3 regions of the Streptomyces sp. PU-14G genome follow, and region 1 is predicted to be linked to each of the others. Evidence: riboswitches for the same ligand, from Rfam matches in the RefSeq annotation. Region 1 holds a riboswitch; each other region holds the start of a gene.
What was found. Region 1 has a riboswitch for thiamine pyrophosphate ahead of AB8Z75_RS11110 (thiamine ABC transporter substrate binding subunit). Riboswitches for the same ligand answer to the same signal wherever they lie in the genome.

Region 1 (3,311 bases):
ATGGACCGCCTCGACTCCCTGCTGCCGACGGCCCCCGTTGTCTGGCTGCTCCTGGTGATCTTCGTCGGGGCAGGCTGAGAGAGCACCGTCGCGGGTCTGCGACACTGGATGAGCTATGCCTGCACCCGGAGAACTCACGTTCGTCGCGCCGCGCGGAGCCAAGAAGCCGCCGCGGCACCTCGCCGACCTCAGCCCCGCCGAGCGGCGGGACGCCGTTGCCGCGGCGGGGGAGAAGCCGTTCCGCGCCAAGCAGCTCTCCCAGCACTACTTCGCGCGGCTGGAGCACCGCCCCGAGCAGTGGACGGACATCCCCGCCGCTGCCCGCGAGAAGCTGGCCGCCGAGCTGCTGCCCGAGCTGATGAGCGTGGTGCGGCACATCAGCTGTGACGACGATGCCACCCGTAAGACGCTGTGGAAGCTGCACGACGGAACGCTGGTGGAGTCCGTGCTGATGCGCTACCCGGACCGGGTCACCATGTGCATCAGCTCACAGGCCGGCTGCGGCATGAACTGCCCGTTCTGCGCGACCGGCCAGGCAGGGCTGGACCGCAACCTGTCCACCGCCGAGATCGTCCACCAGATCGTCGACGGTATGCGTGCGCTGCGGGACGGCGAGGTGCCGGGTGGTCCGGCGCGGTTGTCGAACATCGTCTTCATGGGCATGGGCGAACCGCTGGCGAACTACAAGCGGGTCATCGGGGCGATCCGCAGGCTGACCGACCCGGAGCCGGACGGGCTGGGAATCTCGCAGCGGGGCATCACCGTCTCCACCGTGGGTCTGGTTCCGGCCATGCTGCGCTTCGCCGACGAGGGCTTCAAATGCCGCCTGGCGGTCTCGCTGCACGCCCCCGACGACGAGCTGCGCGACACCCTCGTCCCCGTCAACACCCGCTGGAAGGTCAGGGAGGTGCTGGACGCGGCCTGGGAGTACGCGGCCAAGTCCGGGCGCCGGGTCTCCATCGAGTACGCCCTGATCAGGGACATCAACGACCAGGCGTGGCGTGCCGACCTGCTGGGGCGGCTGCTGAAGGGCAAGCGGGTGCACGTCAACCTCATCCCGCTCAACCCGACGCCCGGCTCGAAGTGGACCGCCTCCCGCCCCGAGGACGAGGCCGAGTTCGTGCGGACGCTCGCCTCGCACGGTGTGGCGGTGACCGTCCGGGACACCCGGGGCCAGGAGATCGATGGAGCGTGCGGCCAGCTCGCGGCGACGGAACGCTGACGACCGTGTAGTTGGGCCCGGCTGGTACTGTTCGATGGGGTGTGCCCGAACGGCACCCCACCGCGCAGTCGAAACCGGCTGCGACCGACCGCTGATGCCGGCTCGCCACCGACCGGCCGGTATCCGCACACAACCGAACAGCCGACAGGGGAGCGCTCACAGCGCTGAGAGTGCGGCCGTCCCGTACGTGCCGCAGACCCTCGAACCTCGCCCGGGTCATGCCGGGTAGGAAGTCGATGCCTTGATGAACACGCACGTGCGGCGCGCCGCCGCTGCCACCACAGCCGCCCTCACCCTCGCCCTTCTCGCCACCGCTTGCGGCGGCTCGGGCGGCGGCGGGGACTCCAAGACGGTCACTCTCGTCACGCATGACTCCTTCGCCGTCTCCAAGTCCGTTCTTCGGGACTTCACCAAGAAGACCGGCTACAAGGTCAAGGTGCTCCGTGGCGGCGACGCCGGAGCCGCCGTCAACCAGGCCGTCCTCAACAAGGGCAACCCGCAGGGAGACGTCTTCTTCGGCGTCGACAACACCCTCCTCTCCCGCCCCCTCGACCGGGGCGTCTTCACGCCGTACCGGGCCAAGGGGCTGGACAAGGTTCCCGAACGGCTCCAGGCCGACCGGAAGAAGCACCGGGTCACCCCCGTCGACACCGGCGAGGTGTGCGTCAACTACGACCGCGCGTGGTTCGCGGACAAGAAACTCGAACCCCCGCGCACCCTGGACGACCTGACCAAGCCCCGCTACAAGGACCTCCTGGTGACCGAGGACGCCGCCACCTCCTCGCCCGGGCTGGCCTTCGTCCTGGCGAGCATCGCCGAGTACGGCGAGAAGGGCTGGCAGGGCTACTGGAAGAAGCTGCGGGCCAACGGTGTGGAGGTCGTCGACGGCTGGGAGCAGGCCTACAACGACCGCTTCACCGGGTCACGCGGCGGCAAGGGCAAGGGCGACAAGCCTCTCGTCGTCTCCTACGCCTCCAGCCCGCCCGTCGAGGTGCTGGGTGACAAGAACCCGCCCGCGCAGGCGCCCACAGGCGTCGCGAAGGGGACGTGCTTCGGGCAGACCGAGTACGCCGGACTGCTCGCCGGGGCGAAGAACACCAAGGGCGGCAAGAAGCTGCTCGACTTCCTGCTCGGCAAGCGGTTCCAGGAGGACCTGCCGCTGCAGATGTTCGTCAGCCCGGTCCGCGAGGACGCGGAGTTGCCGCAGCTGTTCACCAAGTACGGCCAGACCATCGAGGATCCGGCCACTCTTCCCCCCGAAAAGATCACCAAGAACCGTGAGCGGTGGATCAAGACGTGGACCTCGCTCGCCGTGAAATAGCCCCCGGAAGCCGCACCCGCCGCCCCCGGGACCGGGGCACTTGGGTGCGGCTCGGGCTGATGGCCGTGCCGGTGGCGTTCTTCGCCGTCTTCTTCGGCTACCCCGTCGCCGCGATCGTCGGGCGCGGGCTGCGTGCCGGCAGCCACTGGCACCTGGAGCGGCTCGGGCAGGTGCTCGGTGACGCCGGGACTCTGAAGGTGCTGTGGTTCACCGTGTGGCAGGCAGCCGCCTCCACAGCTTTGACCCTCGCCCTGGCGCTGCCCGCCGCCTGGGTCTTCGCGCGGCTCGACTTCCCCGGCAAGCGGCTGTTGCGCGCGGTGGTGACCGTGCCGTTCGTCCTGCCGACCGTCGTCATCGGCTCCGCGATCCTCGCGCTCGCCGGGCGCGGAGGGGCCCTTGACGCGTGGTTCGGACTGCGCCTGGACACCAGCGTGTGGGCCATTCTGCTGGCACACGTGGTCCTCAACTACGCCGTCGTCGTCCGTACGGTCGGCGGTTTCTGGTCCCAGTTGGACCCGCGCCAGGAGGAGGCGGCACGGATGCTGGGCGCCGGACGGTTCACCGCGTGGCGGCGTGTCACCCTGCCCGCGTTGGCGCCGTCCGTCGGTGCCGCGGCCCTCATCGTCTTCCTGTTCACCTTCACCAGCTTCGGCGTCATCCAGGTGCTCGGCGGGCCGCGCTTCGCCACGCTGGAGGTGGAGATCTACCGCCAGACCGCCTCCCTGTTGGACCTGCCGACCGCCGCGGTGCTGACGCTGCTCCAGTTCG
Region 2 (3,311 bases), on a different contig from region 1:
CCCCAGGCGGCGCGGAGCGCGGCGCTCCGCTTCCGCCCCGGTCCCCGTCCGCAGGCGCAGGCGTGGGCGTGGGCGCAGCCATGGACGAGGACGCGGCCCGCGAACGGTCGGCGGAGACGACCAGAGCCGCCAGCAGCGTCGTCACCGGCACCGAGGCGACAAGACCGATGGAGCCGACCAGGGTGCGGACGATCTCCTCGGCGACCACCTCGCTCGTGGCGACCATCGTCACGTCACTGCGCGCGATGGAGAACAGCAGCAGCAGCGGCAGCGCGGCACCCGCGTACGCCAGCACCAGCGTGTTGACGACGGACGCGATGTGATCCCGCCCGATGCGCATGGCGGAGCGGTAGATCTTGAGCCAGCTCGCCCCCGGATCCGCCTCCCGCAGCTCCCACACGGCCGACGTCTGGGTGACCGTCACGTCGTCCAGCACGCCGAGCGAGCCGATCAGCACCCCGGCCAGCAGCAGCCCCTGGATCTCGATGCCGGGATACAGCCCGTGCACCAGCCCCGTCTGGTCGTCGGTGTTGCCGGTCAGCTGGGCCCAGTCGATGAACAGCGACCCCAGCACTCCGATCAGCAGCAGCGACACCAGCGTCCCCAGCACCGCCACCGAGGTGCGGGCCGACAGCCCGTGGCACAGGTACAGCGTGGCCAGCATGATGGCGCTGCCCCCGATCACCGCCACCACCAGCGGATTCGACCCCTGGAGTATCGCCGGCAGGATGAACAGCGTCAGCACCGCGAAGCTGATGACCAGCCCGACCAGTGCCAACACCCCGCGCAACCGCCCCACCAGCACCACCACGAGCGCGAACACGACGGCGAGCAGCACCATGGGCACATCGCGATTGGTGTCGACGACGCTGTACTGCAGCTTGCGCGGCGCCTTCTCGGAGTACCCGACCACGACCTTCTGGCCGACCTCGTAGGTGCGGGTGGCATCCGGAGTGACGACCTCCGTGAAGGTGCGGCCCGCGTCCTTGCCCTCGGTGACCTCCACCGTCGCCTTGCGGCACGGGCCGTGCGCTCCCCCGCCCTGGCCCTGCGCGCCGCCCGCCGACTGCCCGGCCGAGCCGCCACCCGAAGCAGGCGGTGGCTGGCGGACGTTGACGTCACCGCAGTCGACCTCGACCAGCTTGGTCACCTTCGCACCGAACGTCGGCCGGTCGAAGCCGACACCCGAGTGATCGTGCGGGTGCCCTGGCGCCCCGCCGGGCCACAGCACCACCAGCCCTGCCAGCACCGCCACCGCGAACGGCACGAGCACGGCGGCGATCACCTTCCGCAAATGACGGGAGACGGGCGCCGCCGGCCCGTGCCCGTGCCCGTGCCCGTGCCCGTGGCCATGGGCGTGGCCGTGCCCGTTTCCTTGGGCGTGCCCGTGGGTGTGGCTTTGCCCATGAGCGTGCCCGTGCCCGTGGGCGTGACCGTGGTCTTGGCCGTACGCGGGGACTTGACCGTGCACGTGGCCTTGACCGTGCGCCTGCTGCGCGGGCGCGTAGCCGTAGCCCTCTCCCTGCACGGGTGCGTAGCCGTAGCCCTCTCCCTGCGCGGGTGCGGGTCCGTGAACCTCCCCCTGCACAGGGGGCCGGCCCGGCTCGGGAGGGTGGGCGGAGCCGGGCGCGGGGCCGCGGTGGGGCGTCGGTTGGTCCGGCGAGTGCGAGTGGGTCACCGACCGATCATCGCAAGAACGGCCATGCGGGGTGTTCAGTACGGGCGGTGTGCCGTTAGCGTAGAGACGCCTTTGCACATCGCGGGAGCTCCGAGCACGGGGCTGAGAGGGCGCTGACCTCCGTGATAAACCACGGAAGCCGCTGCGCCGACCGCCGAACCTGTTACCGGGTAATGCCGGCGTAGGGAGTGGGTCTCATGACCACGCAGGATGCACACGCGCGCCCCGAGAACACCTCGGACGCCACCGAGCCCGCGCAGCGCGCCATCGGCTCGCACAAGGGATATCTGCAAGGACCGCGCCCGGACATCCGGGTGCCCGTCCGACGCGTGCATCTCACCAACGGCAAGGACGTGACGCTCTACGACACCTCCGGGCCGTACACCGACCCCGCCATCGACACCGACGTGCGCCGCGGTCTCGCACCGCTGCGCGAGAACTGGATCATCCAGAGGGGGGACACCGAGGAGTACGCGGGCCGCGCACTGCGGCCCGAGGACGACGGACTCAAGCACACCAGCCCGCGCGGCGGACTGCTCCGGAGCGGATCGAGTGACCTGGCCGGCCTGGACGCCGTCTTCCCCGGCCGCCCACGCCAGCCGCGCCGGGGCCGCGACGGCGCCGCCGTCACCCAGCTCGCGTACGCCAAGCGGGGCGAGATCACACCGGAGATGGAGTACGTCGCACTCCGCGAGAACCTGACGCCCGAGTTCGTCAGGGACGAGATCGCGGGCGGCCGGGCCGTCCTCCCGGCCAACGTCAACCACCCCGAGACCGAGCCGATGATCATCGGGAAGAACTTCCTGGTGAAGGTCAACGCCAACATCGGCAACTCGGCCGTCACCTCCTCCATCGAGGAAGAGGTCGAGAAGATGACGTGGGCGACCCGCTGGGGCACCGACACCGTCATGGACCTGTCCACGGGACGCAACATCCACACCACCCGGGAATGGGTGCTGCGCAACTCCCCCGTCCCCATCGGCACCGTGCCGCTCTACCAGGCGCTGGAGAAGGTGGACGGCAAGGCCGAGGAGCTGTCCTGGGACGTGTACAAGGACACCGTCCTCGAACAGTGCGAACAGGGCGTCGACTACATGACGGTCCACGCCGGCGTGCTGCTGCGGTACGTGCCGCTGACAGCGCGCCGCAAGACCGGCATCGTCTCGCGCGGCGGCTCCATCATGGCCGCCTGGTGCCTCGCCCACCACAGGGAGAGCTTCCTGTACGAGCACTTCAGCGAGCTGTGCGAGATCCTGCGCGCCTACGACGTGACGTTCTCGCTCGGCGACGGGCTGCGCCCCGGATCGATCGCCGACGCCAACGACACCGCACAGATGGCCGAGTTGGACACCCTCGGCGAGCTCAACCGCATCGCCAAGGCGCACGACGTGCAGACCATGATCGAAGGCCCGGGACACGTCCCGATGCACAAGATCAAGGAGAACGTCGACCGGCAGCAGGAGGTCTGCGAAGAGGCCCCCTTCTACACCCTGGGGCCCCTCACCACGGACATCGCACCCGCCTACGACCACATCACCAGCGGCATCGGCGCCGCGATGATCGGCTGGTGGGGCACCGCGATGCTCTGCTACGTCACCCCCAAGGAACACCTCGGACTGCCCGACAAGGACGA
Region 3 (3,311 bases), on a different contig from region 1:
CGACCAGCACCGGGTCCACGGCCGCGCCCTGCTGGATCAGCTTGCGGCCCTGCGCGAGATCGCGCGGACGGCCGACCGCCAGCAGCGCGGCCAGCCGCTCACCGCGCAGCCAGCACACGCTCCAGGCGGCACCGCCCGGATCACCGCGCCACACCAGCTCGTCGCCCTCGCCGTGGTGCCCCGCGTACTGCACGAAGCGGCCGAACTGCTCGGACCAGAAATACGGCACCGGGTCGTAGTCGACGCTGTCGGCCGCGCCGTCGGCATGCCCCTCGGCCAGCAGGTTCGCGGCCACCGTACGCGGCCCCTGGAGCGCGTTGTCCCAGTGGTGGACCAGCAGCCGCTCGCCGTAGCGGGCCGACGGGAAGGAGGCGCAGTCCCCCACCGCGTACACCCCGGCCAGGGAAGCGCGCAGCCGGGAGTCGGCGCGCACCGCACCGTCGGGGCCCAGCTCGACACCGGAGTCGCGCAGCCATCCGGTGGCCGGGCGGGCGCCGATGCCGACGACGACCGCGCCGGCCGCCAGCCTGTCCCCGTCGGCCAGCAGCACCGCACCCCGCTCGACGCCCGAGACGGCCACACCGGTACGCAGCTCCACCCCGGCCTGCGCGTACCAGGCCCGCATCGGCTCCGAGACCAGCGCGGGCAGGGCGCCGGGCAGCGGCGTGCCGGCGGCCTCGACCACCGTCACCTCGCAGTCGCGCTCACGCGCCGCCGTCGCGAACTCCGCACCGATCCAGCCCGCCCCCACCACGACGACACGGGCGCGCTCGGCCAGCACCGGACGCAGCCGCCTGGCATCGTCCAGGGTGCGCAGCAGGTGCACCCCCGGCACACCCTCGCTGCCGGGCAGCGCCACCGGCTCCGCGCCGGTCGCCACGACCAGGCGGTCGTAGTGCACGGGTCCCGCGTCGGTGACCAGCAGCCGCTCGTCCGCACGCAGCCCCGTGACGGCGCGGCCCAGCTCCAGCTCGATGTCCAGACCGGCGAAGTCGATGTCGAAGAGCGGCGCCTCGGTCTCCTCGCCGGTGCCCAGCAGCACGGCCTTCGACAGCGGCGGCCGGTCGTAGGGGGCGTGCGGCTCGGCGCCGATCAGCCGCACCGACCCCGGCCAGCCCTGCTCCCGCAGCTGCACGGCGGTCTGCACCCCCGCCATGCCGGCACCCACGATCACGACCCGCTGCTGCTCTCCGCTCCCACTCACGCGCTCACTGTATGCCGGTGGGGCCCGCCCGCCCTCGGACGGCCGACCGGGATCGGCTACGACCACCGGCCGAGGCCCTTACCCCGGGGCTGAGCACCGCAGTAGGCTGGCCCCCGTACACCCAGCACACGCGGGAGCCCGGACGCACCGGGCTGAGAGGGAGGCTGAGACGGCCTCCGACCGTCCGAACCTGATCCGGGTCATTCCGGCGAAGGGAGCAGCGGCATCCCCATGCGCGACACGCACTCGGGCCACCCCGACGTCCTCGTCCTCGGCGGCGGCCTCATCGGCCTGGTCACCGCCTGGCGCGCCGCCCGGCGCGGGCTACGCGTCACCGTCGTCGACCCCGAGCCCGGCGGCGGCGCGGCACAGGTCGCGGCCGGCATGCTCGCGGCCGTCACCGAACTGCACTACGGCGAGGAGACACTCCTCGACCTCAACCTCGCCTCCGCCGCCCGCTACCCCGGCTTCGTCGCCGAGCTGGAAGAGGCGTCAGGACTCGACGTCGGCCACCGCGCCTGCGGCACCCTCGCCGTCGCGCTCGACGCCGACGACCGCGCCCACCTGAGCGAGCTGCACGCGCTGCAACAGCGGTGCGGCCTGCGCTCCGAGTGGCTGACCGGGCGCGAATGCCGCCGCCTGGAGCCGATGCTGGCGCCGTCCGTACGCGGCGGGGTCCGCGTCGACGGCGACCACCAGATCGACCCGCGCCGCCTGGCCGCGGCCCTGCTGCGGGCCTGCGCACACGCGGGAGTCGCCTTCCGGCGGACCACGGCGAGGCGGCTCCTGGTCGCCGGCGGCCGGGCCGTGGGCGCCGCCACCGCCGACGGCGGCGAGGTGTCCGCTGGCCAGACCGTCCTCGCGCTCGGCTCGCGCAGCGGCACGCTCGACGGCGTGCCCGCCCACGTGCCGGTGCCGGTCCGCCCCGTCAAGGGCCAGGTGCTGCGGCTGCGGATGCCGGCGTCCGGTGGCGCCCGCGGGCCGTTCCTCTCCCGGACCGTCCGCGCCGTCGTCCGCGGCGGGGCGCTCTACCTGGTGCCGCGCGAGAACGGCGAACTGGTCGTCGGCGCCACCAGCGAGGAACTGGGCTGGGACACCACCGTCACCGCGGGCGGCGTCTACGAACTGCTGCGGGACGCGCACGAACTCGTGCCCGGCGTCACCGAACTGCCACTGGCCGAAACCGTCGCGGGCCTGCGCCCCAGCTCCCCCGACAACGCGCCCCTGCTCGGCCCCACCGCCCTGCCCGGGCTCCACCTGGCCACCGGACACCACCGCAACGGCGTGCTGCTCACCCCGCTCACCGGCGACGTGCTGGCCGAGCTGCTGGCCGACGGCGAGCTGCCGCCCCTCGCCCGGGCGTTCACCCCGGACCGCTTCGCCACGTCCCCCGCCCCCGAGCCGCAGGAGCAGACCGCATGACCTCCACCACCGCGCAGGTCACCGTCTCCGTCAACGGCGAACCCCGCCGGCTGACGGAGGGGACCACCCTCGACCAGCTCGTGACCGCCCTCACCGCCGCACCCTCAGGGGTGGCCGCCGCGCTCAACGAGGACGTCGTCCCCCGCGGCAGCTGGGCCACCACCGCGCTCGGCGAGGGCGACCGCGTCGAAGTACTCACCGCAGTCCAGGGAGGCTGAGCACCACCATGGCCGACGATCCGCTGACCATAGGCGACACCACCCTCAACTCCCGCCTGATCATGGGCACCGGCGGCGCCCCCAGCCTGGACGTGCTGGAGAAATCCCTGCTCGCCTCGGGCACCGAACTGACCACCGTCGCCATGCGGCGCCTCGACCCGTCCGTCAGCGGCTCCGTACTGTCCGTACTCGAACGGCACGGCATCCGCGTCCTGCCCAACACCGCGGGCTGCTACACGGCGGGAGAAGCCGTGCTCACCGCGCGGCTCGCGCGCGAAGCGCTGGGCACCGACTGGGTCAAGCTCGAGGTCATCGCCGACGAACGCACCCTGCTGCCCGACCCCGTCGAACTCCTCGACGCCGCCGAGACCCTGGTCGACGACGGCTTCACCGTGCTGCCCTACACCAACGACGACCCCGTCCTCGCCCGCAAACTCGAGGACGTCGGCTGCGCCGCGATCATGCCG

Region 2: another riboswitch for thiamine pyrophosphate. It lies ahead of thiC (phosphomethylpyrimidine synthase ThiC); the one in region 1 lies ahead of AB8Z75_RS11110 (thiamine ABC transporter substrate binding subunit).
Region 3: another riboswitch for thiamine pyrophosphate. It lies ahead of thiO (glycine oxidase ThiO); the one in region 1 lies ahead of AB8Z75_RS11110 (thiamine ABC transporter substrate binding subunit).

The regions. Positions count from the first base shown of each region.
Region 1 covers NZ_JASKYT010000067.1:5,437-8,747, forward strand. Annotated here, with positions in the region: gene AB8Z75_RS11100 (phosphatidate cytidylyltransferase) at 1-78, shown strand, start outside; gene rlmN (23S rRNA (adenine(2503)-C(2))-methyltransferase RlmN) at 116-1,222, shown strand; TPP riboswitch at 1,359-1,471, shown strand; gene AB8Z75_RS11110 (thiamine ABC transporter substrate binding subunit) at 1,467-2,543, shown strand; gene AB8Z75_RS11115 (ABC transporter permease) at 2,603-3,311, shown strand, end outside.
Region 2 covers NZ_JASKYT010000335.1:478-3,788, reverse strand. Annotated here, with positions in the region: gene AB8Z75_RS27860 (YibE/F family protein) at 1-1,471, opposite strand, end outside; TPP riboswitch at 1,750-1,883, shown strand; gene thiC (phosphomethylpyrimidine synthase ThiC) at 1,876-3,311, shown strand, end outside.
Region 3 covers NZ_JASKYT010000186.1:9,908-13,218, forward strand. Annotated here, with positions in the region: gene AB8Z75_RS21045 (NAD(P)/FAD-dependent oxidoreductase) at 1-1,156, opposite strand, end outside; TPP riboswitch at 1,325-1,439, shown strand; gene thiO (glycine oxidase ThiO) at 1,436-2,626, shown strand; gene thiS (sulfur carrier protein ThiS) at 2,623-2,844, shown strand; gene AB8Z75_RS21060 (thiazole synthase) at 2,853-3,311, shown strand, end outside.